DNA from 2 places in the Bradyrhizobium betae genome. Region 1 is predicted to be linked to the other one. Evidence: riboswitches for the same ligand, from Rfam matches in the RefSeq annotation. Region 1 holds a riboswitch; the other holds the start of a gene.
The links. A riboswitch is a leader RNA that binds a small molecule or an ion and turns the genes downstream of it on or off. The one in region 1 is predicted to bind fluoride.
Positions count from the first base shown of each region.

Region 1 (16,125 bases):
GTACCAAAAACCCCAATCGAGGCCGCCCGCGTCGATCGGCGGATCGAACGCTGCTCATAATCGCGTGAACACTCGGTGCGATAATGAGACGCGCCGATGTTTTGATTCCAGATTTTCAATGACGGAATCGAGGCACAGCGCTTGCGCGGTTGTCTAGCCGCCGCTTTTCTCGGCCTGGTCGTACACGGCCTGCGCCACCTTCGTCAGCCGATCGCGGTCGGTGCCGCCGCCGCTGACGACATAGCCGACGCCGCGCTCGGCCCAGAACAGCGCCCCGTCCTTGTCCGTTTTGGCGTAGCGCATCTGCGTCGCGCCGTTCTCGGTCTTGGAGGTGTAGATCGTGTACCGCTCGCCCGAGGTGCCCTCATACATCAGGAACGAGGCCGGGCCGTTCGGCCCCGGCAGGAGCCGGCCGCCGACCAGCTTCAGCCCGCTCGCCTCCAGGTTCGGCGCGAACACGGTCCAGCCGCAGCGCCGGGTCAGCCAGGCCTGGAGGTGGTCCCGCTCGTTGCCGCCGACCTCGACGGGATGGCGAACCTCGACGACATAGAGGCGGTGGGCATCGAGCGCGTCCGCCGTAAAGCTCTGGAAGGTCGAGGGCGCATTGGCGGCGCCATGCGCCACCCAGCCGGCGGTGCCGCCGGCGACGAAGGCAACCAGCACAGCCGCGGCGGCGCCATAGAGCCATTGCCGGGGACGGCGTTCCAGCCGTTCGAGCTCCAGCCGGGCCGGCACCGGCTCCTGGGCGACGGAATCGTAGCGGGCGTGCAGCATCTCGGCCATGGCGCGCCATGACTGCACGCGCTCGGCATCGTCGGGGTGCGCGTCAAGCCAGGCCTCGACGTCGGCGCGGCGCTCGGCCGGCAGCTCGCCGTCGACATGGGCGTGCAACTCGTCCTCGGTCACTGAAATCCTGTGGTCGTTCATATCGATCGTCTCTGGCTCTGCGGCCCAAAAAATCTGACGCGGTTCAACTCTGCCGCTTCTCTTTTCGTGCAGGGAACGCGGGTCGCGCGATGCATCAATCCTGCCATCATTTCACCCGCCTGAGCGCGGGGCGCTCGCCCTCCAGCGAGGCCTTGACGTGGGCACGGGCGCGGGCCAGGCGGGACATCACGGTGCCGATCGGCACGCCCTGGATGTCGGCGACCTCGCGGTAGCTCATGCCCTCCAGCATCACCAGCAGCAGCACCGAGCGCTGCTCCTCGACCAGTGTCGAGAGCGCCCTCTCGATGTCGCGCCCTTCCGCTTCGGTCCCGCTGGCATCCGGGTTGTTCTCCGTCAGCTGCGTGAATTGCGGGCGCCTTGCCAGCGAGCGCCGCCGGTTCTTGTTGAGGTTGGTCAGGATCGTGTAGAGCCAGCTCCTGACGTCGCCCCCCAGGAACAGGCGCTCCGAACGCAACGCCCGCACCAGCGTATCCTGCACCAGGTCATCGGCCGCATCCGCATCGCGCGTGAGCGCGCGGGCGTAACGGCGCAGCGCCGGGATCATGGCTTCCACACTCTGGCGAAACGCACTCATGCCGTGTTTGATGTCCTGCCGTTCGGCGCAAGCGCCACAATCATCATAACACCCGAACGGAACGGCTATTCCGGCGCTCGAAACAGCGTTAACGCCGCGTATTAGGACTGTACCGCAGGGGAGGGCTGGTGTACCTCCAGACCTCAACGAGAGCTCGACGGGACGTTCGGAAATGGCGCAGGATTCAGGACTGATGCAAGGACTGATGCAAGGCAAGCGCGGGGTGATCCTCGGCCTCGCCAACAACCGCTCGATCGCCTGGGGCATCGCCAAGGCGTGCCACGCGGCCGGCGCCGAGCTCGCCTTCACCTATCAGGGCGATGCGCTCAAGAAGCGCGTCGAGCCGCTCGCCGCCGAGATCGGCGGCCTCGTGCTCGGCCATTGCGACGTCACCGATGCCGCGACCATCGATGCGGCCTTCGCGGTGCTGCAGGAGAAGTGGGGCAAGATCGACTTCCTGGTGCACGCGATCGCCTATGGCGAGCAGCTCGACGGCCGCTATGTCGACACCACCCCGGAGAATTTTTCCAAGTCGATGCTGATCTCCTGCTACTCGTTCACGGCGGTGGCGCAGCGCGCCGAGAAGCTGATGACCGACGGCGGCTCGCTGATCACGCTCTCTTATTACGGCGCCGAGAAGTGGATGCCGCATTACAACGTGATGGGCGTGGCCAAGGCGGCGCTGGAGGCCAGCGTGCGCTATCTCGCCGCCGATCTCGGCGAGAAGAACATCCGCGTCAACGCGATCTCGGCCGGGCCGATCAAGACGCTCGCCGCGTCCGGCATCGGCGACTTCCGCTATATCCTGAAGTGGAACGAGAATAACGCGCCGCTGCGGCGCAACGTCTCGACCGAGGACGTCGGCGGCAGCGCGCTTTATTTGCTCTCCGATCTCTCGCGCGGCGTCACCGGCGAAGTGCATCACGTCGATTCCGGCTATCACGTGCTGGGCATGAAGCGCCCGGACGCGCCGGATATCTCGTTCGGTGGAAAAGACTAGCCTCCATTCTGGAATGCCCGTGCCCACGATCTATTACCTTCGCCACGGCGAGACCGAGTGGAATGCGCTCGGCAGGCTTCAGGGCACCAAGGACATTCCGCTGAACGCGCGCGGCCGCGATCAGGCCATGCAGGCCGGTGGCGTGCTGGCGGACCTCTTCAAGCGCGACGGCAGAGACAAGGCGACGTTACCCTTCGTGTCGAGCCCGCTCGGACGGGCGCGCATGACCATGGAGCTCGCGCGCGGCAAGCTCGAACTGCCGGTCGCGGACTATGCGCTCGATGATCGCCTGCGCGAGATCGGCTACGGCGTCTGGGAAGGGCTGACGCTGGCCGAGAGCGAGGCGAAAGATCCCGACATCTATGCCAGGCGCCTCGCCGACAAATGGACGGTGGGTCCCGCGGGCGGGGAGACCTATGCCGATGTGCAGGTCCGCGTGCGCGCCTGGTACGATCAGCTCCAGACCGACACCGTCGCGGTCGCCCATGGCGGCACCTGCCGGGCCCTGATGGTGTCTTTGGGTATCGAGACCCCCGCCAGCGCCGCCGAGCTCTATATCGAGCAGGGCGCCGTCTACGTGTTTCGCGACGGCCGGCTGGACAAGTTTAGTTAAGCCCGGCGCGTTGCCCCACCCTCCGCCGTCATGCCCGGGCTTGTCCCGGCCATGACGAGAGTGGGCATATTTGACGCATATTTCGGGGCGAGCTAAGTCAGCACTGACTTACTAGCCAGCGAGCAGCGATGTCCTTCAACACCTTCGGCCACATGTTCCGCGTCACCACCTTCGGCGAGAGCCACGGGGTGGCGATCGGCTGCGTGGTCGACGGCTGCCCGCCGATGATCCCGCTCACCGAGGCCGATATCCAGCAGGACCTCGATCGCCGCCGGCCCGGCCAGTCGCGCTTCACCACCCAGCGCCAGGAGCCGGACCAGGTCAAAATCCTCTCCGGCGTGATGGCGCATCCGGAGACCGGTGTGCAGGTGACGACGGGCACGCCGATCGGGCTCCTGATCGAGAACACCGACCAGCGCTCGAAGGACTATTCGGAGATCAAGGACAAGTTTCGCCCGGGGCACGCCGACTTCACCTATGAAGCGAAATATGGCCTGCGCGACTATCGCGGCGGCGGCCGCTCCTCCGCGCGCGAGACCGCCACGCGCGTCGCCGCCGGCGCCATTGCGCGCAAGGTGCTGCCCGACGTGAAGGTGCGCGGCGCGCTGGTGCAGATGGGCCCGCACAAGATCGACCGCGCGAAGTGGGACTGGGACGAGATTGCGAAGAATCCGTTCTTCTGTCCGGACAAGGACAAGGCGGCGTTCTTCGAGACCTATCTCGACGGCATTCGCAAGAGCGGTTCATCGATCGGCGCGGTGCTCGAGATCGTCGCCGAGGGCGTGCCGGCCGGCCTCGGCGCGCCGATCTACGCAAAACTCGATTCCGATTTGGCGGGCGCGATGATGACCATCAACGCGGTCAAGGGCGTCGAGATCGGTGCCGGCTTTGGCGCGGCGGAATTGACCGGCGAAGAGAATGCCGACGAGATGCGCACCGGCAATGACGGCACGCGCTTTTTGTCCAACCATGCCGGCGGCATTCTGGGCGGCATCTCGACCGGGCAGCCGGTGGTGGTGCGCTTCGCGGTGAAGCCGACCTCGTCGATCCTGCAGCCGCGCCTGACCGTCGATCGCCAGGGCGCCGACACCGAGATTTTCACCAAGGGCCGCCACGACCCCTGCGTCGGCATCCGCGCCGTCCCCGTCGGCGAAGCCATGATGGCCTGCGTGCTCGCCGATCACTTTTTGCGGGATCGCGGACAGGTGGGACGCTAGGGCGTTCATGTCACGGTACTAGCCCACCGCGCAGCTTGACGATCCCACAACTTCGTCCGCAAATGCGGGCATGCAAAACTTCGAGATCCAGCGCATCACCAACTGGCTGATCGACGGCGCGCGGTCGGCGGAGACTCCGTCCCAGATGATCGCCGACGTCTGCGAACATCTCGTCGCAGCCGGCCTGCCGCTGTGGCGGTTCGGCATCTTCATCCGCACGCTGCATCCGGAAATCTTTGGCCGTAACTTCATCTGGCGGGAAGGTCAGAAGGTCGAGATCGGCACTGTCGATTTCGAGATCCTGGAGACGCCCGAATTCGCCAGGAGCCCGCTTCGGATCGTGTTTGAGGAGGGGCTCGAGGTCCGGGGACGGATGGACGATCCGGACAGCAAGCGCTTTCCGTTCCTCGACGACATGCGCGCCGAAGGCGTGACCGACTATTTCGCGGTGCCGATGCCGTATCTCGACGGCTCGATCCATGCGACGAGCTGGGTGACGCGGCGTCCCGGCGGTTTCAGCGACGACGACGTCGCGGCGATCCGGACCCTCGTGGCGCCGCTTGCCCGCGTCAGCGAGATCGTCAGCCTGCGCCGCACTGCCGAGATGCTGCTCGACACCTATGTCGGCAACCGCGCCGGCGCGCGCATCCTCGGCGGCCAGATCCGCCGCGGCCACAACGACACCATGCAGGCCGCGATCTGGCTGTCGGATCTGCGCGGCTTCACCGCGCTGTCGGACCGGCTGCCGGCCGAGACCGTGGTCGAGATCCTCAACCAGTATTTCGACTGCCAGGTTGCCGCGATCCGGGGCCATGGCGGCGAAGTGCTGAAATTCATGGGCGACGGTCTGCTCGCGGTGTTCCCGATCGACGAATATGTCGGCGATGCCGCGCATGTCTGCACGCGCGTGCTGGAAGCGGCGCGCGAGTCTCGCGCCAGCGTCGAGGCGCTCGCTTTTCCGGTCGGCGACGTCGTCGAGCGCTTTCGCTTCGGCGTCGCGCTGCACGTCGGCAACATCCTCTACGGCAATATCGGCGGCGGCAATCGGCTCGACTTCACCTGCATCGGCCCTGCGGTGAACCTCGCCGCACGGCTGGAGAAGATCGCAGGAAGGCTCGGCCGCACCGTCGTGGTCTCGGAAGTCTTTGCGAACGCCTGCCGCCACGACTGGCGAGAGCTCGGCGAATTTCCGATCGCGGGATTTTCCAAGGCGCAGCGTGTGTACGGACTGGCGGAAGAGACATCGGCGGTGATGGCCTGATGAAGCCTTATTCCTCCGGCTCCGTCGTGAACAGCAGCGGATAGCCCTTGGTGCGGGCGGCGTCGGTGGCGCGGGTGGCCTTGGTCTCGGCGACGTCCTTGGTGAACACGGCGACCACACAGGCGCCCAGCTTGTGCGCCGTGATCATCACCTTGTAGGCCTGATCCTCGGTCATGCGGAATTCGGCCTTCAGGATCATCGTGACGAACTCACGCGGCGTGTAGTCGTCGTTGATCAGGATGACCTTGTGCAGCTTCGGCCGCTCGACCTTGATTTTGGTCCGCGTCTTGGGTGTGGTGACGGTGTCGTTCATCGTATCCTGAAACGCCCCGGCCCTGACGAGCTTCGAACCTGCTTATTATATTGCAGGACCCGGGGCCTCTCCAAGATGGTCAGCCCCTCGTCATCATGCCCAGGGGAATGGCAGGAATGCGCCGGTTGTGCAGGTGCCGTCACGGAAGCGCGCGCACCAATTGCAACGCGGCAATGAGCGCGCCCACGGACAGCACGACCGATCCAATCATATAGGCCGCGGAGGCCCATGTTTGGCCGCGCTCGATCAGGTACCAGGCATCCAGCGAGAACGTGGAGAATGTCGTGTAGCCGCCGCAGATCCCGACCGTCAGGAAAATTCGGGCCGTCTGCGGCAGGTTCCATCTGGTCGCGAACAGCGCCGCGAAAAGGCCGATCAAGAACGATCCCGTCACGTTGATGATCACGGTGCCCCAGGGAAAATCGGTGCCGAACAGTCGGCCCGAGCCGATCGCGACGAGGTAGCGTACGACCGCACCGAGCGCTCCGCCCGCTGCGACGGCCAGAATAGATTGAATGTTCAACGTCTCGTTCCCCAATTTGCGCCGTACACGATCATTTCTCCTCCGCTGTCAGCCCGTTGCCGACGGCGAGCAGCCCCACCAGCGAGACCAGCGCGAAGCCGAGCCCGGCGAAGAACGTCACGGCAGGGCCATAGGCGTCCCACAGCGCTCCGGCGATCACGCTCGCGGCCAGCAACGCAAGGCCGGTGAACAGGTTGAAATAGCCGAATGCCGTGCCGCGCAGGCTCGGCGGCGCGGCGTCGGCGACGAGGGCCGAGAGCAGGCCTTGCGTCAATCCCATGTGCAGCCCCCACAGCACCACGCCGAGCGCGAGGCCCGCCAGGTTCGGCAGCAGCGCGAGCGCGAGATCGGCGACGGCGAGAAAGACGAGGCCGAGCGCGAGCAGGCCGGTGCGGTTGATACGGTCCGACAGCACGCCGGCCGGGTAGGCGGACAGCGCGTAAGTGATGTTCATCAGCACCAGCACCGCAGGCACCCACATCGCGTTGAGCCCGATGTTCTGGGCGCGCAGGATCAGGAAAGCCTCGCTGAAGCGCGCCAGCGTGAAGACGACGCCGACCGCCACGACGCGCCAGTAGACCGATCCAAGCTGCCGCATCGCGGCGAGATTGAGCGGATTCTTCGGGGGCTCCCGGCTCGGGTCCGGCTCCGGCTCGCTTACCGCGAACGCGATCAGTCCGAAGGACAGAAATGCCGGCAGCACCGCCACCCAGAACACCGCGGCGAAATTGTCCGCGGTCCACCACATCAGGCCGATTGCGGCGAGCGGCCCGACGAAGGCGCCGATGGTGTCGAGCGATTGGCGCAGGCCAAAGCTCGCGCCGCGCACGCCGGCCGGCGCGATATCGGCGATCAGCGCATCGCGCGGCGCGCCGCGAATGCCCTTGCCGACGCGGTCGACAAAACGTGCGGCCACCAGCCATCCGACGCTGGGGGCGATCGGAAACAGCGGCTTTGTGAAGGCAGCGAGCCCGTAGCCGAGCGCGGCAAGCAGCTTGCGCCGGCCGAGCCAGTCCGACAACGCGCCGGAGAAGATCTTTGTGATCGAGGCCGTCGCCTCGGCGAAGCCTTCTATGAAGCCGACGGTGAGCGTGGATGCCCCGAGCACGGTGACCAGATAGACCGGCAGCAGCGCGTGGATCATCTCGGAGGAGATGTCCATCAGCATCGAGACGAAGCCGAGCACCCAGATCCCTCTGGGCAGCGCGGCGCGCGCAGTATTCGGTGTCGTTGTCGTCACGTCCCCGCCTTCGTCCCTGGCCATGCCCTGGCCTTCGTTGTCAGGCAACAAAAAACCCGCCATCGGCGGGCTTGTCCATGCTCCCGCCAAAGGCAGAGGCTCAAAGATTGCCTCGCCTCAAGCAGGAGTCATCAGCCCACTACGGTCCAAGGATACGCCCCAAGGCCGCCGGGCGGTTATCGGGGGACTCCATCCCCATCTGTGCGTCCAGCCTAGCATGGAAATCGCGCCGGACAAATGGGCGGGAGAGCCCGTCCCGTGAGTCGTCGTTTTGCAGCTCGATGCGGGAGGCACTTGCGATGGAAGCTGCAGGTGATCGCGCGAGGCCTGGAGGCGCGAAAGCGGCGAGACGACGGCAGCTTTGCGCAAGGCGCGTCTGTTCCTGACCTGAATGTGAAGCCCAAGCGATCTTCGCGCTTTGCGGCAAGGCGATTGCATGTCACCATCGCGTCATACGACGGGAGACTGCGATGCGCATGCCGTTCTCGATCGGGGCTGTGCTGGTGGCCGGCGTTCTCGCCGGAGGTGACGTCGCGGGCATCGCGGCACCAGGGCCCAAATTTGAACCGTCCAAATCCGATCCGCTCAAGAATCGACCGCAGCGGCTGACGGCCGACAGGGACGCGCAGACGGTCGATGTCGAGCTGATCCTCGCTGTCGACGTCTCCTACTCCATGGACATGGACGAGCTCGCGATCCAGCGCGAAGGCTATGCGCAGGCGATCCAGTCGAAGGAATTCCTCCAGGCGTTGAAGCTCGGACCGAACGGCCGTATTGCGGTGACCTATTTCGAGTGGGCCGCCTCCAGCGACCAGAAGATCATCATCCCCTGGCGGCTGGTGGACGGACCCGAGACCGCGGACGCGGTCGCCGCCGAGATCATGAAGACGCCGATCCGGCGCGCCTCGCGCACCTCGATCTCCGGCGCGATCAATTTCGCGATGCCGCTGTTCGACGAGGATCCCTATCGGGGCCTGCGCCGCGTCATCGACATTTCCGGCGACGGTCCCAACAACAATGGCGGACCGGTCACGGCGGCGCGGGACGCCGCGCTCGAGAAGGGCATCGTCATCAACGGCCTGCCGATCATGGTCAAGGAGCCGTCCTACTCGACCATGGACATCGATAATCTCGATTACTACTACGAGGACTGCGTTGTCGGCGGCCCCGGCTCTTTCGTCATCTCGATCAAGGACCGCGAGAAGTTCAAGGAAGCGATCCGCACCAAGCTGCTGATGGAAGTTGCAGGCCGCACGCCCGAGCGTCCCGTGGTGCGGGTCGCGGACAAGGAGCCGCGCGTCAACTGCATGATCGGCGAGAAGATCTGGTCGGATCGCTGGGGGCGCTGACGGCGCTGCTGCGAATGGGGCCTTTTGCCTCGCCTCGCCCGAGGGTTGAATTTAACCGCTCGTTAACCAGTGCCGGGCCTAATCGGACTATGTCTGATTGTTTCCGCTCGGTATCTTGCCATTGCTGACCGGCAAGCGACCGAAAGCGGGTTCGTCAGACTCGTCCGCCGAGCAATCCGATGGCCATCGTCACGCAGAGCACCAGCCAGATTTCGCCCGCCAGTGAGCGGGTCTATCACCAGAGCAGATTGCTCGGTGAATGGGAGGGCAATTGGGCGGGCAACAACCAGCCCGTTGGCTTCAAGGTGGTCAATATCCGCGGCACCCGGGCGCAGGTCGAGTACACTCATAACGGGCACACCGAGCGCGGCTTTGGCCAGGTCAGCGGCGCGCTGATCACCTTCGGCACGATCACAGTCGGCACCAAGGACGGCAAGAACCTGGTGCTGTTGTCTTCCGCGGGCGCAGGCAAGCAGACCGCCAATCTCGAGAAGCAGGCGCCGCCGGCCTCGGACAGTCGCCTGATGGGAAGCTGGGGCGGCTATTCCAGCGACAACGGCAAGAGTGCGAGCTTCAAGGTCCTCGCCGTCGACGGCAAGGAAGCACAAGTCAGCGTCACCACCGACGGCGTCACCCGTCAGGGCACCGGCATCGTCTACAACAACGTCATCATGTTCGGGCAATCGCAAATCTCGACCAAGGACGGACAGAACGGCACGATCATCTACCAGGTCGGGAACAAGTCTTTCTCAGTGCCCGTGACGAAATATCCGCCGGCGGATTCATCGTCTTCGGTGGACAGGACGGCCTAGCCGCTCACGGCGGCTTGCGGCTCGACTACGCTGACTCCAGTGACGCCACCATCAATTCCGTCATCCTGAGGTGCGAGCGGCGCGATGCAAAGCATCGCGCCGGGAGCCTCGAAGGATGTATGGCCTCGATGCAGCGGGGCCGTCGCCCTTCGAGGGCCGCTAAGAAGCGGCCACCTCAGGGTGACGGTTATAGCATTGTGCGCGACTCTACTTCGCCGCGAGCGGTGGCAGTGGTGGCACGCTGTCGTTCGGTGCTTCCGCCTGCATCGTGATCAGCGTCATCGAGACCAGGTCATAATAGCCGATCAGGCCGATGATATCCATGATGCCGCGCTCGCCGAATTTCTGCTGCGCGGCGCGGTAGACGTCATCCGACACTTTCTTGTCGCGATAGAGCGCCAACACGAGGTCGTAGAGCGCGGTCTCGTCATCCTTCATCGCCTTCGGACGCACACCGTTCGCGACATCTTTCGCGACCTCCGGATCGAGACCGGCCTTCATCGCGAGCGGATAATGCGCGAACCACTCGTATTGCGCCGTCCACTGCCGCGCGGCGATCAGGATGGCGAATTCGCTGAGGCGCGCGGGCAGCGACGAATTCCATCGCAGATAGTCCGACATGGCCGAGAGCTTGGGTGCAAGCTCCGGGTTGCGGATATAGGCGCGGTAGGGCGGGTTGGTGAATTTGGCGTTGCGCGGCGGCACCGCGATCGCATCCGCCCACTCCTTCTGCGGTGGCGTGAGCTCGTCCGGCTTCAGCGGCACGAAGCGGGTCGGCTCGGCCGCGCCGCCGGCTCCCGGGATCGCTACGGTGACCAGCACAGCCAGCGCCAGGCCAAGATATCGCATCCCAAGATAGCGCATCATCATCCTCCCGTTTCGGCGGACTCGCGCCGCCTTGTTCGATCGCAGCTTACGTCGCGGCGCGGCCTGTGCAAGACCTCGGGCGCGCATGCTGGAACTCAATGAAGGGGGGCCTGGTGCCGGCAACGCTGGCCTTTGCGCCATCTGTTGCGTATAATTTCCGAGCTTTCTTGACGGTTACCTGAATGTCCCGCTTTGCACGCTCTTGCGCCCTCGCGCCTCTCTTCGCACTGCTCTGCCTCGGCGGAGCGCCGGCTCATGCGCAAGTCGCGGCTCTGAGATATTGGATCCCGGGTGGGGCTTTCGGCTTTGGCGGGAGCAGCGGCCAAAGCTCCGATGCCTACGGCAACTTTCCGAGCTTCAATGGCGGCAATGCCGACGAAAGCTACGGTTTTCGTCCCGGCTTCTTCGTCGGAAGCGAGCGCGGCAATCTCGGTCTGAGCGGTCTCAGCCAGCCCGCGCCGGCCGGCAATTTCAGTGCGCTCTCTTACGACAGCACGCAGTTCGGCTACAACACCAAGACGGCGAGTGGCATGCCCGTCACGTTCTTTGCCGGCTTCGACACACTGAAATACAACGGCGGCATCGGCAGCTCGCTGGCGCCGCTCACCTCCGGCGCCTCGCCCGGTTACGGCGCGTTCGCAGGCGTCGAATTCAAGCCGACCTCAAATCTCAGCCTGTCGTTCGGCGCCGGTTTCACGCAGCAGGATTCGGGCCGTATGGACAGCGATATCAGATCGAACATGCTGCCCGGCGAGTCGCCGGCGTTGAGCGGTCTGCGTCGCTAGCCCTGCATCACCAGTTCCGGAGGACGCCGCAGCGATTTCGGCAGCGTCGGGCCGGTGCCGAAGCGCATCACGATATCGGGGCGCCGGTCGCCCAGTCCGAGCGAGGTCGCGAATTGCGGCCTCAGTGCCGCCACCTCGACCGGCTGATTGACGAAGGCATATTTGAGGCCGAGCGCAGTCGCCTGCAAACCAAAACGCTGGCAGGCCCGGCCGACCGAGATCCAGTGCGATGTGTCGCTTCGATCGGCCGCGAGCACGACAATGCCCGCAGAGCTGTCGAGCTGCTCGCGGTATTTCTTGTTTTCTCCGCTTTCGGTGAGGACGAACCTCAGGAGCGGGCGTGCGAGCCATGCGGGCAGGGTCGGATTTCCCGAGGCAGCCGAGAACAGCCCGTCCATCGTCGCGAGCGCATCGGTCTGGTTGAAGCGCAGCCAGCTCACGAGCTCGCGCATGAAGGCCTTGTCGCGCATTTGTGCTGAATTTCCTTCGAGCACATAGTTGGTGACGTTTGCGATCGCGGTACGTTCGGTCAACAGGATCGCCGCGACATCCGGTTCGCGGCAGGCGTTATCGAGCTGGCGCAGGATGTCGGGCGCAACCGGCCTGCCGTCGAAGACCGCGCGGGTGCTTTGCCTGACGGGAATTGCCTGGGCCAGCGCCGAAGTTGCCGGCGGGGCCTCCTCGAGTGCGATCACGATCCTGTCGCCGTCGATTGTCGTGTGGGCACGCCAGCCCAATATCGACGCTGCGAGAACGAGGTTTTCGGCGGCGCAGCCGAGGCTGACGAAGAGGTGATGATCGTCCGGATCGACGGCCGGACAGCGCCGCGCGAAGTCGGGCGCAATCGTGATCTCGTGGCCGCGGGCGGAGAAGATCCACGGCTGGGTGTTGTGGCTGTTGGCTGCAAGCGTCGCAAAGCGCACCAGCTCCCGATCCCTCGGCGCAGCCTGCAACGGCGCCCGTGACGTGCTCACCGCCTCGTCATAGGTCATCGTCGCCGCGAGGGCAGGCAGACCGCTGAAGGTGGCCACGGACAATCCGAGTGCGGTCGCGATGAACTGTCGTCGGTCAACCACTGACGTTCACTCCACATTGCACATGACGCTTGTAGCGCCGACGGGCATCGGGGCGGTTGACCGGAATCAAGGTTGGTGACGCTGACGGCCTTACCGCGTGAACTTTACCACCAGCTCCACATGCGGCGTGTGGCGGAACTGGTCGACCGGAACCACGGTGTCGATCCTGTAGCCGCCATCGATCAGCAGCCGTGCGTCGCGGGAAAACGTCGCGACGTTGCAGGACACGGCGATCACCACGGGCACCTTGCTTGCAGCGAGTTTCAGCGCCTGCGCCTGGGCGCCCTGGCGCGGCGGGTCGAACACCACGGCGTCGAAGTCGCGCAGCTCGGGCGGCACCAGCGGGCGGCGAAACAAATCGCGCGGCTCGGCCTTGATCGGCTTCAGCCCGGGCGTTCGCGCGGCTTTCGCGAGCGCGTCGACCGCGCCGGCGTCGTTGTCATAAGCTGTGACGCGGGCCTTCTCGGCGAGCCTTAGCGCAAACGGCCCGACGCCGCAGAAGAGGTCGAGAACCTCCTTGGCCTTGCCCACGCGCTCTGCGACGAGCGCGGCCAGCGTCTCTTCGCCGGCGATGGTCGCCTGCAGGAACGAGCCCGGCGGCAGCGTCACCTCGGCGCGGCCCATCTTCACCGTCGGCGGCAGGCGTTGCAGCACCAGCTCGCCGTGCCGCGTCAGCCGCGCCAGCCGATGCTGTTCGGCGACGCGCGATAGCGCCGTGACCAGCGGGGTCGGCAGCGGGCCGGAGCCGCGCACGTCGACATCGAGGCCGTTGGCGGTGGCGGTGACCTGGATGTCCAGCGGCTTGGTCACCGGCATTCTGGACGTCAGCGGCTCGGCGAGCGCCCAGGCGGCCTCGAGCGCGCCGTTGAGCGCTGGATCGAGAATCGGGCAGCGATCGATCGGAATGACGTCGTGCGAGTTCGTCGCGGAGAAGCCGACCTTGAGGACGTTGTGCGTTCCGAAGCGCCCGTGCAGCGTGACGCGCCTGCGCCCCGCACCATGGGCATCGACCAGCGGCGCCACCTCGCAATCGATGCCGGCCTGCGCCAGCGTCTCGACCACGATGCCGCGCTTCCAGGCGCGGTAAGGCTCGGTCGCCCAGTGCTGGATCGCGCAGCCGCCGCAGATGCCGAAATGCGGACAGAACGGCGCGATGCGCTCAGGGCTCGCGATATCGACCGCCAGCAGCTTGCGGCGGTCGGGATGGTTGCCGGCGACGTGATCGACCTCGACGGTCTCGCCGCCGAGCGTATAGGGCACGTAGACCGCCTCGCTCGCAGCGAGGCAGACGCCGTCGCCGCGGTGGCCGACGTGATCGATGGTCAGGCGCTCAACCACGGCGCGCGCCCAGGAAGAATTCGATGTTGCCGTCGCCGCCCGCGATCGCGGAGGGGAACACCTCGATGTCGGTGCAGCCGAGCGAAGCGGCAAAGGCCGCGATGTCGTCGCAGACCTCCTGGTGCACGGCGGCGTCGCGGATGATGCCCTTCTTGTTGTGTTTCCGGTCGGCCTCGAATTGCGGCTTGATCAGCGCCAGCAGGCTCATCGGCGCAGCCGCCAGCGACAGGGCCACCGGCAGCACGGTTTTCAGCGAGATGAAGCTGACGTCGATGACGACGACATCGGGCCGCGCCGGCAGCCGCTTGCCGTCATAGCTGCGGATGTCGGTCTCCTCCATCGACACGATCCTGGGATGACCGCGTAGCGAGGGATGCAGCTGGCTGGTGCCGACATCGACCGCGAACACCAGGCTCGCGCCATTTGCCAGCAGCACCTCGGTGAAACCGCCGGTGGAGGCGCCGACGTCGAGGCAGACATGGTCCTCGATCTCGATTCCGTAGCGCTCCAGCGCGCCGGCGAGCTTGACGCCGCCGCGCGAGACATAGGGGTGCGCGGGCTGGGCCTGGATCACCGCGTCCTCCGCGATCGTCTCCGACGGCTTTGCGACCTGCTTGTCGTCAGCCGTGACGAGGCCGGCCTCGATAGCCGCGCGCGCCCGCGCCCGGCTCTCGAACAGGCCACGCTCGACCAGCAGAACATCCGCACGCTTGCGGGCAGGGGACATCGGGTCTCCGACAGAGAACGAGTGCTCAGGATGCGATCAATCGCGCGGCTGCCATCCGGACGCAAGCCTCGAATGCAGCAAGATCGTGCCAGACGTCGGCGGGCATTTCCGCCGGCGTCACCAGCGGGCAGCCGTGCAGCTCCAGCGCATGGATCATCATGAGATTGTCGGAGTGGCCGAAATCCTCGACCGTCAGCCCGTGCGCGTCGACCAGCCGCCCGCCCTCGGAGGCGACGTCCATGAAGCGGCCGACGCGGTCGGCATAGACGGTGCCGTCGTTGGAGTAGGCGAGGCAGAACTTGCCGCGGCCGGCCATGTAGCCGAGCTCGTAGACGGTGCCGGGATCGGCGCCGGCGCCGCGGAACGGGGTGAGGTTGGCGATGATGATGTCGGCCTGGTCCATCATCGCCGCGTTGCCGCAAAAGATCTGCCGCGAGGCGTCGGGAGCGGCAAGGTCGACGATGTTGTCGAGCGGATAGAGGCCGGTGAGGCCGTGAGCCGCGCAGATATCGACCTTGCGCCGGCCGATCTCAACCGCATCCGGCAGGAACACGTCGGGGCCTGCCAGATAGATTTTCATGGGATTACCGGTCGAGGAAGCGTGAGGTTGCCGCGGCATCGCGGTGCCAAACCTCTCCCATGGGAGAGGTCGCGCCGAAGGCGCGGGTGAGGGGTTACGCTCTCACGTGGGACCTGAACCCCTCACCCGTATTGCTGCCGCAATCCGACCTCTCCCTACGGGAGAGGTGGGGTTCAGTGCCCGTACAACGATCAGGCCAGCTTGACCGTCTCGGCCTTCACGTCCTTGCCGAGCGCCTCGAACACCTTGGAGACGATGCCCTTGGCGTCGAGACCGGCGCGAGCATACATCGCGGCGGGGGTGTCGTGGTCCTGGAACACGTCGGGCAGCACCAGCGAGCGGAAGCGCACCATGCCGGTGTCGAGCGCGCCCTGATCGGTCAGGTACTGTGCGACATGCGAGCCGAAGCCGCCGATCGAGCCTTCCTCGATCGTGATCAGGACGTCGTGGTCGCGGGCGAGCTTGAGCACCAGCTCGGTGTCGAGCGGCTTCATGAAGCGCGCATCGGCGATCGTGGTGGAGAGTCCATGAGCGGCGAGCTCGTCGGCCGCCTTCTCGCATTCGGCCAGACGCGTGCCGAAGGAGAGCAGGGCGATCTTGTTGCCCTGGCGGATCACGCGGCCCTTGCCGATCTCGAGGGGAACGCCGACGTCGGGCATCTCGACGCCACGGCCTTCGCCGCGCGGATAGCGCAGCGAGCTCGGACGGTCGTTGATCGCGACCTGGGTGGCCACCATGTGCACGAGCTCGGCCTCGTCGGCCGCTGCCATGATCACCATGTTCGGCAGGCAGCCGAGATAGGCGTTGTCGAACGAGCCGGCGTGGGTCGCGCCGTCGGCGCCGACGAGGCCGGCGCGGTCGATGGCGAAACGCACGGGCAGGCTCTGGATCGCGACGTCATG
Region 1 is NZ_CP044543.1:1,369,070-1,385,194, reverse strand. Features, by position in the region: gene F8237_RS06665 (anti-sigma factor family protein) at 154-927, opposite strand; gene F8237_RS06660 (sigma-70 family RNA polymerase sigma factor) at 1,034-1,522, opposite strand; gene fabI (enoyl-ACP reductase FabI) at 1,695-2,522, shown strand; gene F8237_RS06650 (histidine phosphatase family protein) at 2,536-3,135, shown strand; gene aroC (chorismate synthase) at 3,264-4,352, shown strand; gene F8237_RS06640 (adenylate/guanylate cyclase domain-containing protein) at 4,423-5,613, shown strand; gene clpS (ATP-dependent Clp protease adapter ClpS) at 5,621-5,926, opposite strand; gene crcB (fluoride efflux transporter CrcB) at 6,066-6,449, opposite strand; gene F8237_RS06625 (MFS transporter) at 6,481-7,713, opposite strand; fluoride riboswitch at 7,805-7,895, opposite strand; gene F8237_RS06620 (DUF1194 domain-containing protein) at 8,160-9,038, shown strand; gene F8237_RS06615 (hypothetical protein) at 9,218-9,850, shown strand; gene F8237_RS06610 (carboxymuconolactone decarboxylase family protein) at 10,058-10,720, opposite strand; gene F8237_RS06605 (hypothetical protein) at 10,900-11,502, shown strand; gene F8237_RS06600 (Acg family FMN-binding oxidoreductase) at 11,499-12,578, opposite strand; gene F8237_RS06595 (class I SAM-dependent RNA methyltransferase) at 12,669-13,916, opposite strand; gene F8237_RS06590 (TlyA family RNA methyltransferase) at 13,909-14,643, opposite strand; gene F8237_RS06585 (nucleoside 2-deoxyribosyltransferase) at 14,669-15,223, opposite strand; gene dxs (1-deoxy-D-xylulose-5-phosphate synthase) at 15,415-16,125, opposite strand, start outside.

Region 2 (16,125 bases), on a different replicon from region 1:
TTTCGAGCGCGCGCAGGCCCTTTCCAAGGACAACATCACAACTGTGGCGCAGCTACAATCGGCCCAGGCCACATTCGGTGCGGATCAAGCCGGAGTCGCAACGGCAGAAGCCCAGGTCAAAACGCTAAAAGCAACGGCGCTGCAGGAGTGGGGAACGGTCATCGGCAAGGCACTCATCGAGGGCGGCCCGCTGGTGACGCGTCTGATCGAACGTCAGACTTTCCTCCTCCAGATCACGCTGCCGCCTGGGACGTTCATAACGGCGGCACCGAAGGCGACGGTTCAATTCGGCGCAAGCGCCTCGCGCCATCAAGTCGATTTTGTCTCGCCCGCCACGCAAACGGACCCAAAGATCCAAGGCCTGAGTTTTTATTATGCGGCCGATGCCGCGAGCAATCTGTTGCCAGGAATGAACGTCCTTGCGTTCCTGCCGTCCGGTGCTCCCATCGATGGAATTGAAATTTCAGCCTCGGCCGTGGTGTGGTGGACGGGGCGGGCATGGATCTATCTGCGCACTGGCGCGGACACGTTCACGCGCCACGAAATTCCAACCGATATGCCCGCGCCCGGAGGCGGCTTCATCGTTTCCGTCAAGAGCCTCCCACCCACTCCGGAGATTGTGACCCAGGGAGCACAGATCTTGTTGTCCGAAGAATTCCGCGCGCAGATCCAGGTCGGCGAGGACAACAAATGACGCCGGCAACCCCCGGTCCCTCAGCCCCGTCGGGCTTGCAAGCGAATGTGATCGGCTTCGCGATCCGCTTCCGCGGCATCGTCGTGGCGTTGGCGTTGCTGCTGCTCGGCTACGGCATCCTCTCGGTTATTCGCGCGAAATATGACGTTTTCCCGGAGTTCGCACCGCCCCAGGTCGGCATCCAGACCGAGGCGCCCGGCCTTACGCCAGAACAGATCGAGGTCCTCGTCACCCAGCCGATCGAGAATGCCATCAATGGTGTCCCCGGCGTGCAATCGTTGCGGTCCACCTCGATCCAGGGGCTCTCCGTCATCACAGTTATCTTCGCGCCCGGAAGTGACATCTATCGGGATCGGCAAGTGGTGGCCGAGCGTCTGGCGGTCGCCGCACAACAGCTCCCGGCGGGGACGGGGCCGCCGGGAATGACGCCGCTGACCTCCTCGACGAGTACCATCCTTGTCGCCGGGCTCACCTCCGACACACACTCGCTGATGGATTTACGCACTATCGCCGATTGGACGCTGCGCCTGCGGCTTCTCGCCGTGCCGGGCGTCGCCAAGGTCGCGGTGTTCGGCGGCGATCTTCGTTCGCTTCAGGTTCAGGTCCATCCGGACCAGCTCATTCGCTATAATCTCACCCTCACCGACGTTCTGACCGCGGCGAAGAAGGCGACCGGCGTGCGCGGTGCGGGCTTTATCGACACAACCAATCAACGCATCGTCTTCCAGACCGAGGGCCAGTCACTCCAGGTGGAGGATGTTGCTCACACTGTTCTGCTGAACCAGGGCGCTTCGAGCGTGCTTCTCGGCGACGTCGCCGAGGTGGTCTATGCGCCGGAGCCGCCGATCGGCGGCGCGACGATTATGGGCCAGCCCGGCGTAATGTTGAATGTCTCGGGGCAATACGGGGCCAATACGGTCGAGGTGACCCAGCGCGTCGAAGAGGCGCTGGCGAGCTTGCGGCCGGGGCTGGAGAAGGCCGGTATTAAATTTCACGGCGATCTTTTTCGCCCGGCCAACTTCATCGATACGGCCACCAACAATGTCCGGGACTCGCTGGTTCTTGGTGGCATCCTCGTCATTGTGGTGCTGTTTCTGTTCCTGTTCGATCTACGCAGCGCAGCGATCGCCTGCACGGCGATCCCGCTGTCGCTGCTTGCCGCCGTCATTATCCTCGACGCTTTGGGGCAGAGCCTGAACACAATGACCTTGGGCGGGCTCGCGATCGCCATCGGCGAAGTGGTTGATGATGCGGTAATCGGCGTTGAGAACATCGTCCGGCGTTTACGCGAGAACAGGCGTTTGCCGGAACCTCGACCGGTGGGCCGGGTCGTACTCGACGCCTCGCTCGAAGTGCGCGGCGCTGTCATTTATGCGACCTTCGCGGTTATCCTTGTCTTCTTGCCCGTGCTGACGTTGCCAGGTCTCGCCGGCCGGTTCTTTGCGCCGCTCGGCATGGCCTATATCTTCGCCATTCTCGCATCGCTTGTCGTGGCACTGACGGTGACGCCGGCGCTCTCGATGCTGCTGCTCACCGGCCGCGGACGAGGAGGCGAAGGCGCGGGTGCGGTCGCGCATGATAGAGAGCCGCCCGTCGTTCGCTGGACGCGCGGGCGTTATGAGCGAATTTTGCGCGGTATCGCCATCCATCCGCGGACGGCGATCGCCGCCGCTCTGGTTTTTACCGTGGCCGGTTGTGCCGCCCTTCCGTTCTTTGGTAGCGCCTTCCTGCCCGAACTCAAGGAAGGGCATTTCATTCTTCACATGTCGGCTGTGCCCGGCACCTCGATTGCCGAATCCGAGCGCCTCGGCGCGCTTGTGACCAAGGCTCTGATCGCTCTGCCGGTGGTGCGCTCGGTCGCCCAGCACATCGGCCGCGCCGAGAAAGCCGACGACACCGCAGGCACGCATGAAAGCGAGTTCGAAGTCGACCTCAAATCCGGATTATCGGGCGACCAGACGGAAGGAGCGCAGGCCGACGTACATAAAGCGCTCCGCGGGTTCGCGGGAGTCAATTTCGCGGTAACGCCATTCCTGACCGAGCGCGTAGAGGAAACCTTGTCGGGCTACACGGCTGCCGTCGTCGTCAACATCTTCGGCGACGATCTCGACACGCTCGATCGCGCGGCACGGGACGTCGCGCGTACCGTTGGGGGTATCCAGGGTGCGGCGGACGTGCAATTGCAATCGCCGCCTGGCATGCCGCAGTTGACCATTCGACTCCGGAAAAAGGACGTGGAGCGCTGGGGCTTCGATGCGGTGGACGTCCTCGATTTGGTCCGCACCGCCTATCAGGGCGATGTTGTGGGCCAGAGCTATGATGGCAACCGGGTTTTCAACGTCATCACGGTGCTTGACGCCGAGAGCCGCAATAGTATCACCAAGGTCGGTGACCTCGCGCTACGCGCCCCGAGCGGCAGCTATGTGCTTCTCAAGCAAATCGCGGACATATACGAAACCGCCGGGCGCTATCAGGTATCTCATCTCGGCGGCCGACGTCTCCAAACGGTGACGGCGAACGTTGCCGGCCGTGACGTCGCCTCGTTCGTGCGGGATGCTCAGGCCGCGGTCTCTGCCAACGTAGAACTCCCGAGCGGGGGCTACGTGGAATTCGCCGGTTCGGCGCAGGCGCAGGCGCAATCCCGGCGCGACCTGCTGATTCATTCGTCGATCGCCGCAATCGGCGTGGTGCTGCTGCTGTCGATCGTAACGCGCAACTGGCGAAACCTGCTGCTCGTTCTCGTCAATCTGCCCTTCGCGCTCGTTGGTGGCGTGCTGGCGGTATTTGCGACCGGAGGCGTACTCTCACTCGGTTCGATGGTTGGTTTCGTGACACTGTTCGGAATCACGCTGCGCAACTCGATCATGATGATCTCCCACTATGAGCATCTGGTCGAAACTGACGGCATGCTTTGGGGTCTCGAAGCTGCAATCAAAGGCGCCGGCGACCGGCTGACGCCGATCCTGATGACCTCGCTCGTTACTGCGCTCGGTCTCCTGCCTCTCGTGATCGGAATGGGAGATCCAGGCCGTGAGATAGAAGGCCCCATGGCGCTCGTGATCCTGGGAGGCCTGCTGACCTCGATGGCCCTGAATTTGCTTGTCTTACCCACCCTAGCCCTGCGCTTCGGGCGGTTCGAGTCGGCCGTCGATGAACTCGGCGGCGGTTCGCCTGAATTGGCGAAACAAAACTCGAGCTAATATCTTACCAGTACCCGCAGCCGAATGTTTCCGGAACGAGCGAACTCATCGGCCATCTGGTGCTCTCGACCCCCGCAATGAGCGCGATCGATGCATTGTCGAGCCACGTCGAGCCGGATGAAAAGGCCAAACATTCCGGCGGCTACCCGTCCTCTGAATATAACGACAATATCGACGCGATCCGAACGAGGTCACGTTTCGGTCATCACACCCATCCTCCGACCGTTCGCAAACCCGTGCGACGGCGGCGTGGAGCGTCGACCGCTCTTCTAGGAACTTTATGCTTTCACTGGGACGATGGCCGGACGGCGCGTCGAGCATCGAACTCGGATCGATCGTTGACCGATTTGGTCGGAGCGACTAGTGTTGGAGTACAGATGGGGATGGAGTCCCCCGATACCCGCCCGTCGTGGGCTGATGACTCCTGCTGGGATGGGGCTGCAAAGCTCCGTCATGGCGGGAGCTTTGTTTAACCCGCCATAGGCGGGTTTTTTGTTGCCCTTCGATGATTGCAAGGGCAGCCGCATGGACATTCTTACCAGGCAATTGCGCGAATGGCTTAAATTGATCGCGGGCGATGGCTTTGCCGCGTCAATTCTTGCTGCCGTCGCCGCGGTCTGTTTTCTCGCGTTCGGATTGGGCGTGGCCTACGACCTCGTCGGCGGCCTGCTTGTCCTCGGACTAGTCACCGCTATCTTCGAAGCGCGGTCGCGCGCGAAGAATCGAAGATAGCGCGATGCAAGCGTATCTGATCGTGTTCCTTGGCGCTGGCATCGGCGGTGCTTTCCGACATGGAGTCAACGTCTGGTCCGCTCGCGTCTTCGGTCTGAATTTTCCCTACGGCACATTGATCGTCAACATCGTGGGGTCGCTGGCGATGGGTTTGATCGCCGGCTATTTCATGGCGAGCGGAAGCGCCTCCCAGCACTGGCGGTTGTTTCTCGCGACCGGCATTCTTGGCGGCTTCACTACCTTTTCGTCGTTCTCGCTCGACGTCGCCCTGCTTTATGAGCGCGGCGAGTTGGTGGTCCTCGCCTTTTACGTTCTGGCTTCGGTGTTGGCGTCTGCTACGGCGTTGTTCATCGGACTCTGGGCGACGCGGAGTTTAATTTCTTGAAAGGGTTACATCGGCAAAGGCATGTCGCGAGGGACGCCGTTTGGCCGACGCAAAGGAGCGCGCATGTCCTTTGACAATCCTGCTACGCAGCCATCGATCGACCGGCGTCTCGTCCTCGTCCGGCACGGCCAAAGCGAGGGAAATCTGAAGAACATCTTCACTGGCTCGCGCGATCTCGGTCTGACGGAACAGGGAATTGCCGAAGCCGGCAGTGTTGCGCAACGGTTGCAAGCGTTGGATGTTCGGTTCGATATCGCCTTCACCTCAAGGCTTCGACGGGCATGGCAATCGTGTTCGATCGTCCTGGAGAACATGGGACAAGCCAATGTCCGGCAGTGTCGCAATGCCGCACTCAACGAGCGAGACTACGGCGATCTCACTGGTCTGAACAAGGATGAGGCTCGAACGCGTTGGGGCGACGATCAAGTTCATCTGTGGCGCCGCTCGTATGATGTTTCGCCGCCGGGCGGAGAGAGCCTGAAGGATACGTCCGCACGGGTATTGCCATTCTTCATCCAAACGATCTTGCCCGCAGTCATGCGCGGCGACAGGACGTTAGTGGTTGCCCACGGGAATAGTCTGCGCTCCCTGGTCATGGTTCTGGACAGATTGTCGCCCGAAACAGTCACCTCGGTCGAGTTTGCGACCGGCGATATTCATCTTTATCGCCTCGCTGCCGATACGACCGTCGCGCAAAGGCAAGTCTCACTGGCATCAGGTGAAACATGACATTTCCCACATTCGTACCGGCAATACCGATCCAATGCTTCGCCCTCGATGCCATCGAGAAGAGCGCGACCGCTTTCGGCAAGCCCGTTTTGCTGATTCACGGCGACAATCATTACTTTTCCATCGAGCCGCTGAAGAACGGCAAGGGCCGCCCAACCCCAGGCGTCAACAACAGCGATACCCTGGTTCACGGGTTTCGTGCGCTGCGCGATCCCGATCCACCCGGCGTATCCGGATTCGCGCCGCTCATCATTCCAGAGAACGGCTTCGGGTGCACCAAAGTGAACTGCGGGCGAAATGGCATCCATCGGCGTCATCATCCGTTCGGAATTGCTCGTCGGAGAGCAGCCGCATGAAGAATTTTGTCAGTCCATCTTTCTTTCGGCTGTTCGATCTTTTGATGAGCACCCACAATCCGGGTTCGAAGCGATCGCATTGGACGTTGGACGGCGTCGAGTGCGCGAGAGAGAGGCACAGTTATAGCGGCCCGACGAATGGCTTCGTTGTCGAAGCTTTTACTCTTAGCGGTCCGGTCGTCGGGGATGGATGCTCATGGTCGTGAAGGAATACTGGTGGATGGGCGAAGCCGCCAAAGCGATAAAAACCATCCGGTGGGCGCGCCCGATCAGCGGCAGGCGGCTCGATGCCATCGCATGGTTTCGTAATCAGGAGGTCGAGCTCGATCGCGCGGCGCCTCCGATAGCACATATTGGAAACTCGCAATGACCGAAGGAACGGCGAACGACCGAGGTCGCCAATCAAATGTCGGGAGGTCCTGTCTCGCTTTCTTTGCGACAACGAACCGGTTTTTGAAGTCTCACCCGATTGGCCGCGCCGTGACATATACGACAAATGCGCTTCTCATCTGCGTTGGTCTTGCCGGCGGGTGGGCCATCGGCCTGCAACTGGTTGGGAATATTCACGTCGTCGAACCCGGGGTGCTTTACCGCTCCGCCCAGTTGAACGGGCAGAAGTTGGCCGATGTGATGGCTGCCTACGGCATCAAGTCGGTGATCAACCTGCGCGGAAAAAATAGCGGGTCTTGGTGGTACGACAACGAAGTGGAGGTGACGACCGCGCATGGAGCCTCTCATCTGGACGTTCGAATGTCGGCCTTACGGGACCCGGAGGACGCGACGATCGCCCAACTGATTGAGACGATGCGCACCGCCCCTCGGCCGATGCTGATCCACTGTCAAAGCGGGGCCGATCGGACCGGATTGGCCGCAGCTTTGTTTGAGCGTTTTGTCGAAAGGCGCCCTACCGATATTGCAGCTCATCAAATTTCCTTCCGGTACGGGCATTTTCCGTGGCTCGGAAGCCGGTCAATTGCCATGGACCGAACATATTGGAAGCTTTCGACCGGTGGCTTGCCGAAGACTGAGTAATGTATCGAAAGCGACCCGAAAGAAACGAGCAAACGACAGGAAAGATGATTGCTGAGATCGAAGTTTTTGAACGGCTGGCACCTGCCCGTGACGAGCGTTATCTCAAAACGCTTCATCGATCAGCGACGCGGCGGGGGAAAATCCCCTTGGGCAAACGGAGGGCATGTAGCAAAAATTCGTAAGACCGCTCTATCAGCGGCAGAATACGGTCTGCAACGTGAAGATGAACAGCCCATGCCACAGCAGCACCTGTGGCCGCGACAACGGCGGATCCGACCATATCGAGAGGAAAGTGAACGCCCACGTAGATTCGAGCCAAGGCCGTCGCAAGACCGGCGAGAACCAATACCCATCCCCACCCGCGCTGTACTCGCGTGACGAGGAGACCGAAGCCGAAGGTCCAAAGGAATGTGGTGTGATCGCTCGGAAAAGAGCTGTCGGGCGAGTGGGCGAGAAGGGTGTGGCCCAAGCCTATCGCGAAGGGGCGTGGATGATACCAGAGAAGGCCAATGGTCCAGCTCAGTACAAACGCGGTCAGGAGCCCGGTCCCGATCGAAATCAACGCATCCCGTTGGTCGCGCACGCCTCGAATCCACAAGCATACCGCCAGAACGGCGGCCACATAAACGAGATATTCCGCGGCTACCTTGGCGAACGCTATCGTTACGACATTCGCTGAAGCCGGGGCATTGAGGGCCAGAAAAAGTGCGGTATTCCAGGTTTCCATCGTTCTCTCAGCAATACGTCCGCATCGGCGCGGGAGGAAGGTTAGGACCATCGCGTCTGAATTGGGCGCGGTCGGGGCGGAAACAAAATCGACACTCAATGTTGGCGCTTTCAACGCAGACCCACCATTCTGCGGAAAGATAGGTCGTCCCATTTTCCGTATTCGGCAAGTGTCGGTTTCCTTCACGGAGGATTCGCTCGCCGACAATGATACAATACTCGGTGTACCTAAATTCATCTTGCATCACCGGTTCGCGTCGGTGCGCTGTCTCAAATTCTCATCGGAAGAAGTAACATGATCGTTAATTGGGCGCATGCTTGGCCGCCGGCGATTGCCGCATTTCTGGCCTCACTCGTCGAGTTCGTCGAAGCTCTGACCGTGGTTCTGGCCGTGGGCGCGGTCCGCGGCTGGAGCGGTGCACTGATCGGAAGTGGGGCCGCGCTTGGCGTGCTGCTGGCCATCGTCGTGGCTATCGGTCCGGCGCTCACGCGTATCCCGCTGGATGTCGTCCAGCTCGCCGTCGGACTGCTTCTGCTCCTCTTCGGAATGCGATGGCTGCGCAAGGCAATCCTGCGTTCGGCCGGAGTTATTCCTTTGCATGACGAGAACGCGATCTATTCCAGGCAAACGGAATCGCTGCGCAAGCTCGCGCAGCGTGGGCGAGGATGGGACAAGGTCGCCATCGCAACAGCTTTCAAAATCACGATGCTCGAGGGCACAGAGGTAGTCTTCATTGTTATCGCTGTCGGTTCCGGCGGCGTGGGCTTGCTTGTTCCGGCGAGCGTGGGGGCGCTGGCCGCGCTGCTTGTCGTCGTCCTGCTTGGCTTTGTCGTTCACAAACCTTTGGCATCCATTCCGGAGAATACCTTGAAGTTCATGGTCGGTGTATTGCTCTCCGCCTTTGGGGCTTTCTGGGTTGGCGAAGGCATGGGACTTCGATGGCCGGGGCAGGACTGGTCGATCCTTGGTCTCGTCGCTGGCTTTCTGATCATCGCATTGATCGCAACCTCGCTTTGCCGGGCCCGGTTTGCCGCGCGCGATGCCGCGAAACGATAGGAGCTCATGCATGCGCTGGTTCAAGACGATCATTCTGGAGCTTTACGGCCTGTTCGTGGATGACGGCAGCTTTGCAATCACAATCGTTGTATGGCTTGGCGTCGCGTGGCTTGTGCTGCCATGGCTGATTCCGGGCTCGGCCTGGGGCGGCGCAATCCTGTTCGCCGGTCTTGCCGTGATTCTCACCGAGAGTGTCTGGCGGCATCGGACGTAGGTGGATCTCCTCCGACACGACCGATCCTATCGACCGTCTGACGACCACCTTCGGAATACGATCAAGGCTATGTTTCCCGTTTTTGGTCATCGGAATGCGATGCGGTGAAGCGAACACCGATACGCTTCTCCTTGCGCCAGATAACCCGGCACTGATGCGCGCCGTTCTCCATTACCAGGGAAAAGACGTCAGGAATTCCGATGGGTGATGTCACGTCAAGCTAGGCGCCGTACTCGGAAAGATTTCGAATTGAGCAACTGATCGCACCTCCACCAAAGGAGACCCCGCGACGCGGTGTTGAACGATGTTCCTCCATTTGAGAACTCCATGATGTAGTCTTCAACCAACGCCTAATCTCAGGGACGCGGCGAAAATGCCGCGGGATGCGGTCCCGGCCGCTGCGGAATAACGAGGATACAAACGGTAATGACAACGATGAGGGCCGCCGAGACGGAAAAATCTCCAATGGCAAGCCCCCCGGCGGCGATCGGCTTGTCAAGTGAGTTGGCGATCGTGGCGCCCAGCGGGCGCGTCAGGATGAAAGCGGCCCAGAACAACGTGGTGCGAGACATCGTCGTAAAGAAGTAAAGAACAGCGACGATTGCCAAGACGACGGCGATCACAAGCGCACTGCCGTTGTAACCGAGCCCGGTGTCATCTGCCATCCAGTCGCCGAGCGCCGTGCCGAGGGTCTGCGAGAACATGATGGTCGCCCAGTAGAACGCTTCGACTTTGGGCGACGTAACGGTTTCGACGGAGACGGAGCCGAGCGACCAGTACCACAAGCCCAGTGTCGCCATGACCATCGTGAAGAGCGACAGGGAGCCGCCGAGATAGCCAATGCCGAGCGAACGATCGACCAAGTCGGCAAGCGTCGTTCCGGCGAGCGTGGTCGCCGTGATGGCGGCCCAGTACAGGAAGGGCTGAAATCGCTTCGCCCTAATCTGAGCACTCACGGCCGCAATCAATACGGTGGCAAAGATTGCAGTGCCGATCAGATAACCGAGACCCAACGTCAATGTTACCGCGTTGCCGCCCACCTCGCCCAGGGTGGTCGCGAATATCTTGATGACCCAGAATCCGAGCGTGATTGCCGGCACCTTGCTGGCTTCTGTGCTGACGATTCTGTACATGCGGCTTTCTCCGAACAACGATTGCTGATTGAACGACAAATTGACAAATTGAACATGGGAGCCGCTCTCCGACGGCTACGGATCCTGCATCGCTCGACGCGCCACGCTTGAAAATTTGCGAACGCTCATGAGGATCGCCATCGCTTGCCGACGCAGTAGCGTCATGCCGGATGCTTGCCCGCGCGCTGCGGCAACAGGATCAGGCACGCAAGGATGAAGGCTGCGATCACCGCCGATGCGAGCGGTCTGCTGAGACTGAGACCCCCGGCAGCGACCGGTTTATCGAGGAAGTCGCCGACCGTCGCGCCGAGCGGACGGGTCAGAATGAAGGCCGCCCAGAACAGCAGCACCCGCGACACGTTTGTGCGATAATAGAGTGCGACAACGACGGCCAGCCCGGCCGCAAAGACGAGAGCGCCCCCTTCATAACCAAGGCCGCCGGTGTCGGCCAGCCAGTCGCCGAGCGCAGTGCCGAGGGTTTGCGAGAACGTGATCGCTCCCCAGTAAAACGCCTCGACCTTCGGCGTAGAGACAGTGTTGACCGATACCGTTCCCTCCGACCAATACCAAAGCCCGAGGACGCTCACGAGGCAGAGAAACAGCAGCGATGAGCCGCCGGTATAACCGATCCCGAGCGATCGGTCGGCGAAGTCGGCCATCGTGGTGCCAAAGGTGGTCGAGGCCACGATGGTCGCCCAGTAGAGAAACGGGTGAAAGCGCTTCGCGACGATCTGTGCGATCACGAACGCGATGAGCAGCACCGCGAACAAGGCTGTTCCCGCCAAATAACCCCAGTTCAGCGTCATGGTGACGGTGTCACCGCCGGTCTCGCCGAGCGTTGTGGCAAGAATTTTGATGATCCAGAAGCCGAGCGTGACTTCAGGGACTTTGCTCAATGCGAATTTCTGGGCTGGGGTCATGATTGCATTTCCGTTATGTAGCCGGCCACCCGGCGCGTGCGAGGACGCACCGGGTTTGTTCGTGGGACCATGCTGCGGGTCAGTCCGGATGAGGACCTTCTGTCTTGTTTTCGAGCACCTTGCCGCTCGCGGCATCGACGCCGACTTCCTGCGTCCGCGAGCCGTTCTTGATGTCGAACGAATAACGCAGGCCGCTGCCTCCGGATTCGCGCTCAAGCTCTTCGTCGGTGACTTTCCCGGGATGGGCCTTGAGGGCGGTTTCCCGGGCCTGCGTAATGGTGACCTTCGCTTGACCGGCAAGCTTTTGACCGGTGTAGGCCAGCGCTGGCGCCGCGAGCGCCAGCAAGATACCTGCGGCGCCCAAGGCGCCCAGGCGATACGGGGTAGTCCTGATCATGTGTCTCTCCAATTCGCCCCCGCTTGCGAACGGATGCGCGACGCGTCGGCGACGGCCCGCTCCGATGAGATGACCATGGCCCCGGAGACTGAGGACAAAATGAGCCTGGGTGGGGCGAGAAGAAAAAAGAGCGCTATGCCGGTAATGTGACGCGCGCGAGAACGCCGGCGGCCCCGTCGGGGCGATTCTCGACGGTCAGGACAAGACCGTTGCGCTCGGCAATTCGCCGCGCGATCGCCAGCCCCAGACCGGTTCCCTCGACGTCCGGCGGCGACGCGCGATAGAACCGATCGAAGATGCGGGAAACGGCGCCGGGCGGCAAACCGGTACCCGTATCCAGAACCTCGACAACGCTTCGCCCGTCGCGCAGAGTCAGGGAAACGTCCACCTGCCCGCCGGAGGGCGTGTACCGCACGGCGTTATCGATCAGGTTTGCGAATAGAACGCGCAATTCCTCGACCGAACCATGCAGCGTCGCGGACGTCTCCATCCGGGCCCCGAGATCGATGCCCTTGTGTTCGGCCAGCACCACATGATCGCCGACGCAGTCGAGCAGCAGCGGACCCACCTCAACCGTTTCGCTGAGGGGTGCTACGGGTTCATCGAGGCGAGCCAGTCGCAGCAGTTGACCGACGAGGGCGCTCGCGCGCCTTACGCCCTGCGCAAGTGCCGCCTTGCCAGCCTCGAATTCCGCTCCGACCGAACCGGAACTGTTGATCTTGAGGTTATCTACCTGGATTTGCATCGCGGCGAGCGGGGTGCGGAGTTCATGCGCCGCGTCGGAGAGAAACCGCTTCTGCGCTTCGACGGCGGCGCGCAGGCGCTCGATCAGGCCGTTCATGCTTTCGACCAGAGGCGCCACTTCGACCGGAATTCCGGTGAGGGGAATGGCTGCGGCCGCTACCGCACTTCGATTGGCGATATCTCGCGCCAAGGTGTCCAACCGTCCAAGCATCCGGTTCAGCGCCCAGCCGACGACGAGCCAGGACAGCGGTATGACGATCAGGATCGGCGCCGCGGCCCCCACGGCGGCGCTTCGGGCAAACTCCTGACGAACCTTGTCGCGCTGCGCGACCAGCACGGTCCAGGTGTCGTTGTCCGTTGAATAAACCCGCCAAGGTTCGCCGGCGATGACGACATTTTCAAAGCCAGGTTTCCTCGGCCGCGCGATATTGAGACCGCGAAGCGTGGTATGGACAACGACGCCACCCTTCCAGATCGTTACCGCAATCTGATCTTCCGGATCCTGATCGCTGGCCGGCGGCGCGTCAGCATCGGGAAGACCCAAACCGGCGTTGAGTGCAACCTGGCGTAGCTGCCCGTCAAGAAAATCAGCGGCTTCGTCACGCGCAAGCTTGTAGGCGAGCAACATCGCGGCGGCGCCGACCAAGGTCAGAAGAACGGTCATCGAGACAAGGGTTGCTCGCCGGAGCGATACCGTCGTCATGATTTTTGTACCATCCAGCCCGCCCCCCTCACATTGAAGATGATGTCCTTCCCAAACTTGCGCCGTATCGAGTAGATCAGGGCATCGACCGCGTTGCTTTCCACCTCTTCTCCCCAGCCGTAAATACGCTCCTCCACCTGCGCGCGGGAAAGAATACGACCCGGGCGCTCCATCAAGGCGTGCATCAAAGCGTACTCGCGGGCAGGCAATACCTGCACGATGTCGGCATGCGACAACTCATGGGTCTCGGTGTTGAGCTCAATCGTGCCCGTCACCAGATAGGATGTCGCGCTGCCCGCCCGACGGCGAAGGACCGCGCGCATTCTGGCGAGCAACTCCCGTGTCTCGAACGGTTTGACGAGATAGTCGTCCGCGCCGAGATCGAGCCCGGCCACCCGAGAATCAAGCCCTTCGCGCGCCGTGATGATCAGCACAGGTGTATCGAACCCCCGGCTCCGCGCCGCCTTCAAAAGATCGAGACCTTCAACGCCAGGCAGCCCGAGGTCGAGCAGCACAATCGCATGTCCGCCATCGGCGAGCGCGGCTTCCGCCTCTCCGCCGGCGCGCACCCAATCTACCGACATGCCTTCCTCCGCAAGCGTCCGGGAAAGGCCCTCGCCGATCATCGCGTCGTCTTCCAAGAGCAGAACGCGCATCGCCAATTCACTCACATCCCGGGGCAAAAGGCCACGCTACTTAGGGAAACCGCCGCGCCCACTCGATGGCTTTTCCATTACAATAGAATGGTGCCAATCTTCGGTCCAAGACTTGTGCGCGAACAGGACGTGGTTCATTCGCTCGGACGTCGCTTTATCCTGACGCCCTTGACAGTCTCATCTTACAAACCATGAGGTCGATTGAATCGAGCCCATTTAGAACGTCCATCGGACCTTTCACAGCTTTAATCTTTGCGTAGCATTTCTTGCTCTTATCAACATCTTAAAACTTTTTGCGCTCAGCGCATTCCCGACGCTTACGGTACAGCACTGTCGAACCGATGGCAGCGCAGCTCTGCGGATTTCCGCCAGCTCTTGAGTGTGCCCTAGAGCTGGCGATCAATTTGTGTCGTCGCCAACGCGCGGCGTTTATGGGAGACACGTCTCTGACGGATAGTCATTGTATATGGCCTGCATCAGCGCAGAGCCGCGAGACGAGACGACATAGAGGTTTTCGCTTGCTTCGATATTCAGTGCAGGCGCACAAACATCACGCTCGGATCAATTGCAATGTCATTGAGTACGGTTATGTTCTTCGGAAAGTGCTGAATTGGAATCGCTGCGTTGCACCGCGCGGCGTGATATGTTCATGCGGCTGGGTGGCGATTAATTCAAATTCCGGTCCAATCTCTTCTGACAGACCTGCCGCATCATAACGAATGACTGGTAAACCACTGCATCGCTCCGGGCCGTCTAGAGCAAACGTTCCAATGATAATGTGGCCGCCTGATCTGAGTGCCGTTTTGAGTCGGCGCGTGTAGGCGATGCGATCGGCAGCCTCCGTGAGAAAATGAAACGCTGCGCGATCGTGCCAAATATCGTAATTTTCTGACGGCTCCCATTTTGTCACATCCACCGTCACCCATTCGAGCACTGTTACACGCTCGAACCCGTTGGCAATCAGACCATCAACAACACGTGACGCACCTCCTCCGATATCCACGATGGCTGAGGCCGAAGTTACTCCAGCGAGCTTAATCAGTTCGAGCGATAGAGCCGGGTTCTCCTGAAACCAGCTACCCGCATTCTCACCCTTGCTGGTATAGACTTCATCCCAATGCGCTTGACGATTCTCGTCGCTCATGAAAACTCCCATTCATCACCGGTGATGTAAGGTTGACCCAAAATGGTTACGCCCCCGATACTCGACAATAAGCACGCCTCGTCGCCGTCAGTATTCGTACCTTCGACGCTGCTGCGCGAGGCAAGACGCCAAAAGAATATAGCAGCGGTTCAGGTGCCCTCGGTATGTCTACTGGACCCCGATGGAGACCTCGTGCGTGTCCTACGCGAGACGGGGCGAGCCAAGCCATTTGCAGGTTGGCCCTGTTACCATACCGAGCTCGACACATTCCTGCTTGCGGGGCAGCAGGTAGGAATTATTGGCCGCGTTGTGGGAGCCCCATTCGCGGTGCTCGTGGCAGAAGAATTGTTCGCAAGTGGTTGCCGTTTGCTAGTGAGCCTAACGTCGGCGGGCCAGATCCTGCCATCAAAAACTCCGCCGTATTTTGTCATTATTGATCGAGCGCTCCGCGATGAGGGAACGAGCTATCACTATGCGACCCCTTCTGAATTTGCAGAGGCCGATCCGCAGATGGTGAAAGTGGCGGCCGATGCGATACTCGAAACAACGCTGCAGGCGGTCGTTGGCTCAAGCTGGACGACGGACGCCCCGTTTCGCGAAACCGCTGAAGCTATTGAAGCTGCACGCGAGAAGGGGATCCTTGCCGTCGAGATGGAGGCCGCAGCGCTTTACACTTTCGCCCGGATTGCGGGTGTTCGGCTGCTATGTTTGGCCCATGTCACTAATACTATGGGACAGACTGACGATGACTTCGAAAAGGGAGAGGCTGATGGCACGCGTGACGCGCTCAATATGCTGGGCGCGGTTGTAGGCGCCTTGCTCGCGTATTGAGTTTCAAAATTTCTCGAAGTGATCTTTAGATTCTTTAATCGACCCGTTCCTGGTGTCAGGAATATCGCCGTTCTGCATCGCTTCGTGCGTCTACTGTCAATGTCGCTTAGCTCAATCGAAGCACATCAAATCTTCGGCGACTTTGGTAGGTCCATCGTAATGTTGTCGTATGATGGCAAGATTTTCCTGTAGCGGGCCAAGGCTGCGCGCCATGTTGTGCGACAATACGAGTTGAGCCACGCCGCTCTTGGCGGCGAGTAATCCGATTTCACTCGGCCTCGCATGCAACTGACGCGAAACCGGGTCCGCCATTTCTGGCACAGCGTGATCCATTACGAGGATGTCTGCACCCTTGATCATGGCGGCGAAAGCGGAATTGTCGCCATTCTGGTCACCGGCGAAGGCAATGCGGCGACCGCGGACCTCGACCAAATAACCAAGTGCGGGGACCGGGCCATGTTTGACGCCGATG
Region 2 is NZ_CP044544.1:212,595-228,719, reverse strand. Features, by position in the region: gene F8237_RS35615 (RND family efflux transporter) at 1-694, shown strand, start outside; gene F8237_RS35610 (efflux RND transporter permease subunit) at 691-3,894, shown strand; fluoride riboswitch at 4,265-4,328, shown strand; gene F8237_RS35605 (hypothetical protein) at 4,420-4,626, shown strand; gene crcB (fluoride efflux transporter CrcB) at 4,631-5,011, shown strand; gene F8237_RS35595 (2,3-bisphosphoglycerate-dependent phosphoglycerate mutase) at 5,108-5,740, shown strand; gene F8237_RS35590 (hypothetical protein) at 5,737-6,096, shown strand; gene F8237_RS36030 (hypothetical protein) at 6,293-6,466, shown strand; gene F8237_RS35585 (dual specificity protein phosphatase family protein) at 6,463-7,128, shown strand; gene F8237_RS35580 (undecaprenyl-diphosphatase) at 7,241-7,855, opposite strand; gene F8237_RS35575 (COG4280 domain-containing protein) at 8,150-8,911, shown strand; gene F8237_RS35570 (hypothetical protein) at 8,922-9,125, shown strand; partial or broken gene F8237_RS37140 (PilZ domain-containing protein) at 9,193-9,441, opposite strand; gene F8237_RS35560 (COG4705 family protein) at 9,482-10,258, opposite strand; gene F8237_RS35555 (COG4705 family protein) at 10,420-11,178, opposite strand; gene F8237_RS35550 (PepSY domain-containing protein) at 11,258-11,575, opposite strand; gene F8237_RS35545 (ATP-binding protein) at 11,709-13,022, opposite strand; gene F8237_RS35540 (response regulator) at 13,019-13,678, opposite strand; gene F8237_RS35535 (class I SAM-dependent methyltransferase) at 14,265-14,822, opposite strand; gene F8237_RS35530 (nucleoside phosphorylase) at 15,015-15,653, shown strand; gene F8237_RS35525 (MBL fold metallo-hydrolase) at 15,765-16,125, opposite strand, start outside.
Region 2: linked by a shared signal. The riboswitch ahead of F8237_RS35605 (hypothetical protein) and the one ahead of F8237_RS06625 (MFS transporter) in region 1 are both predicted to bind fluoride.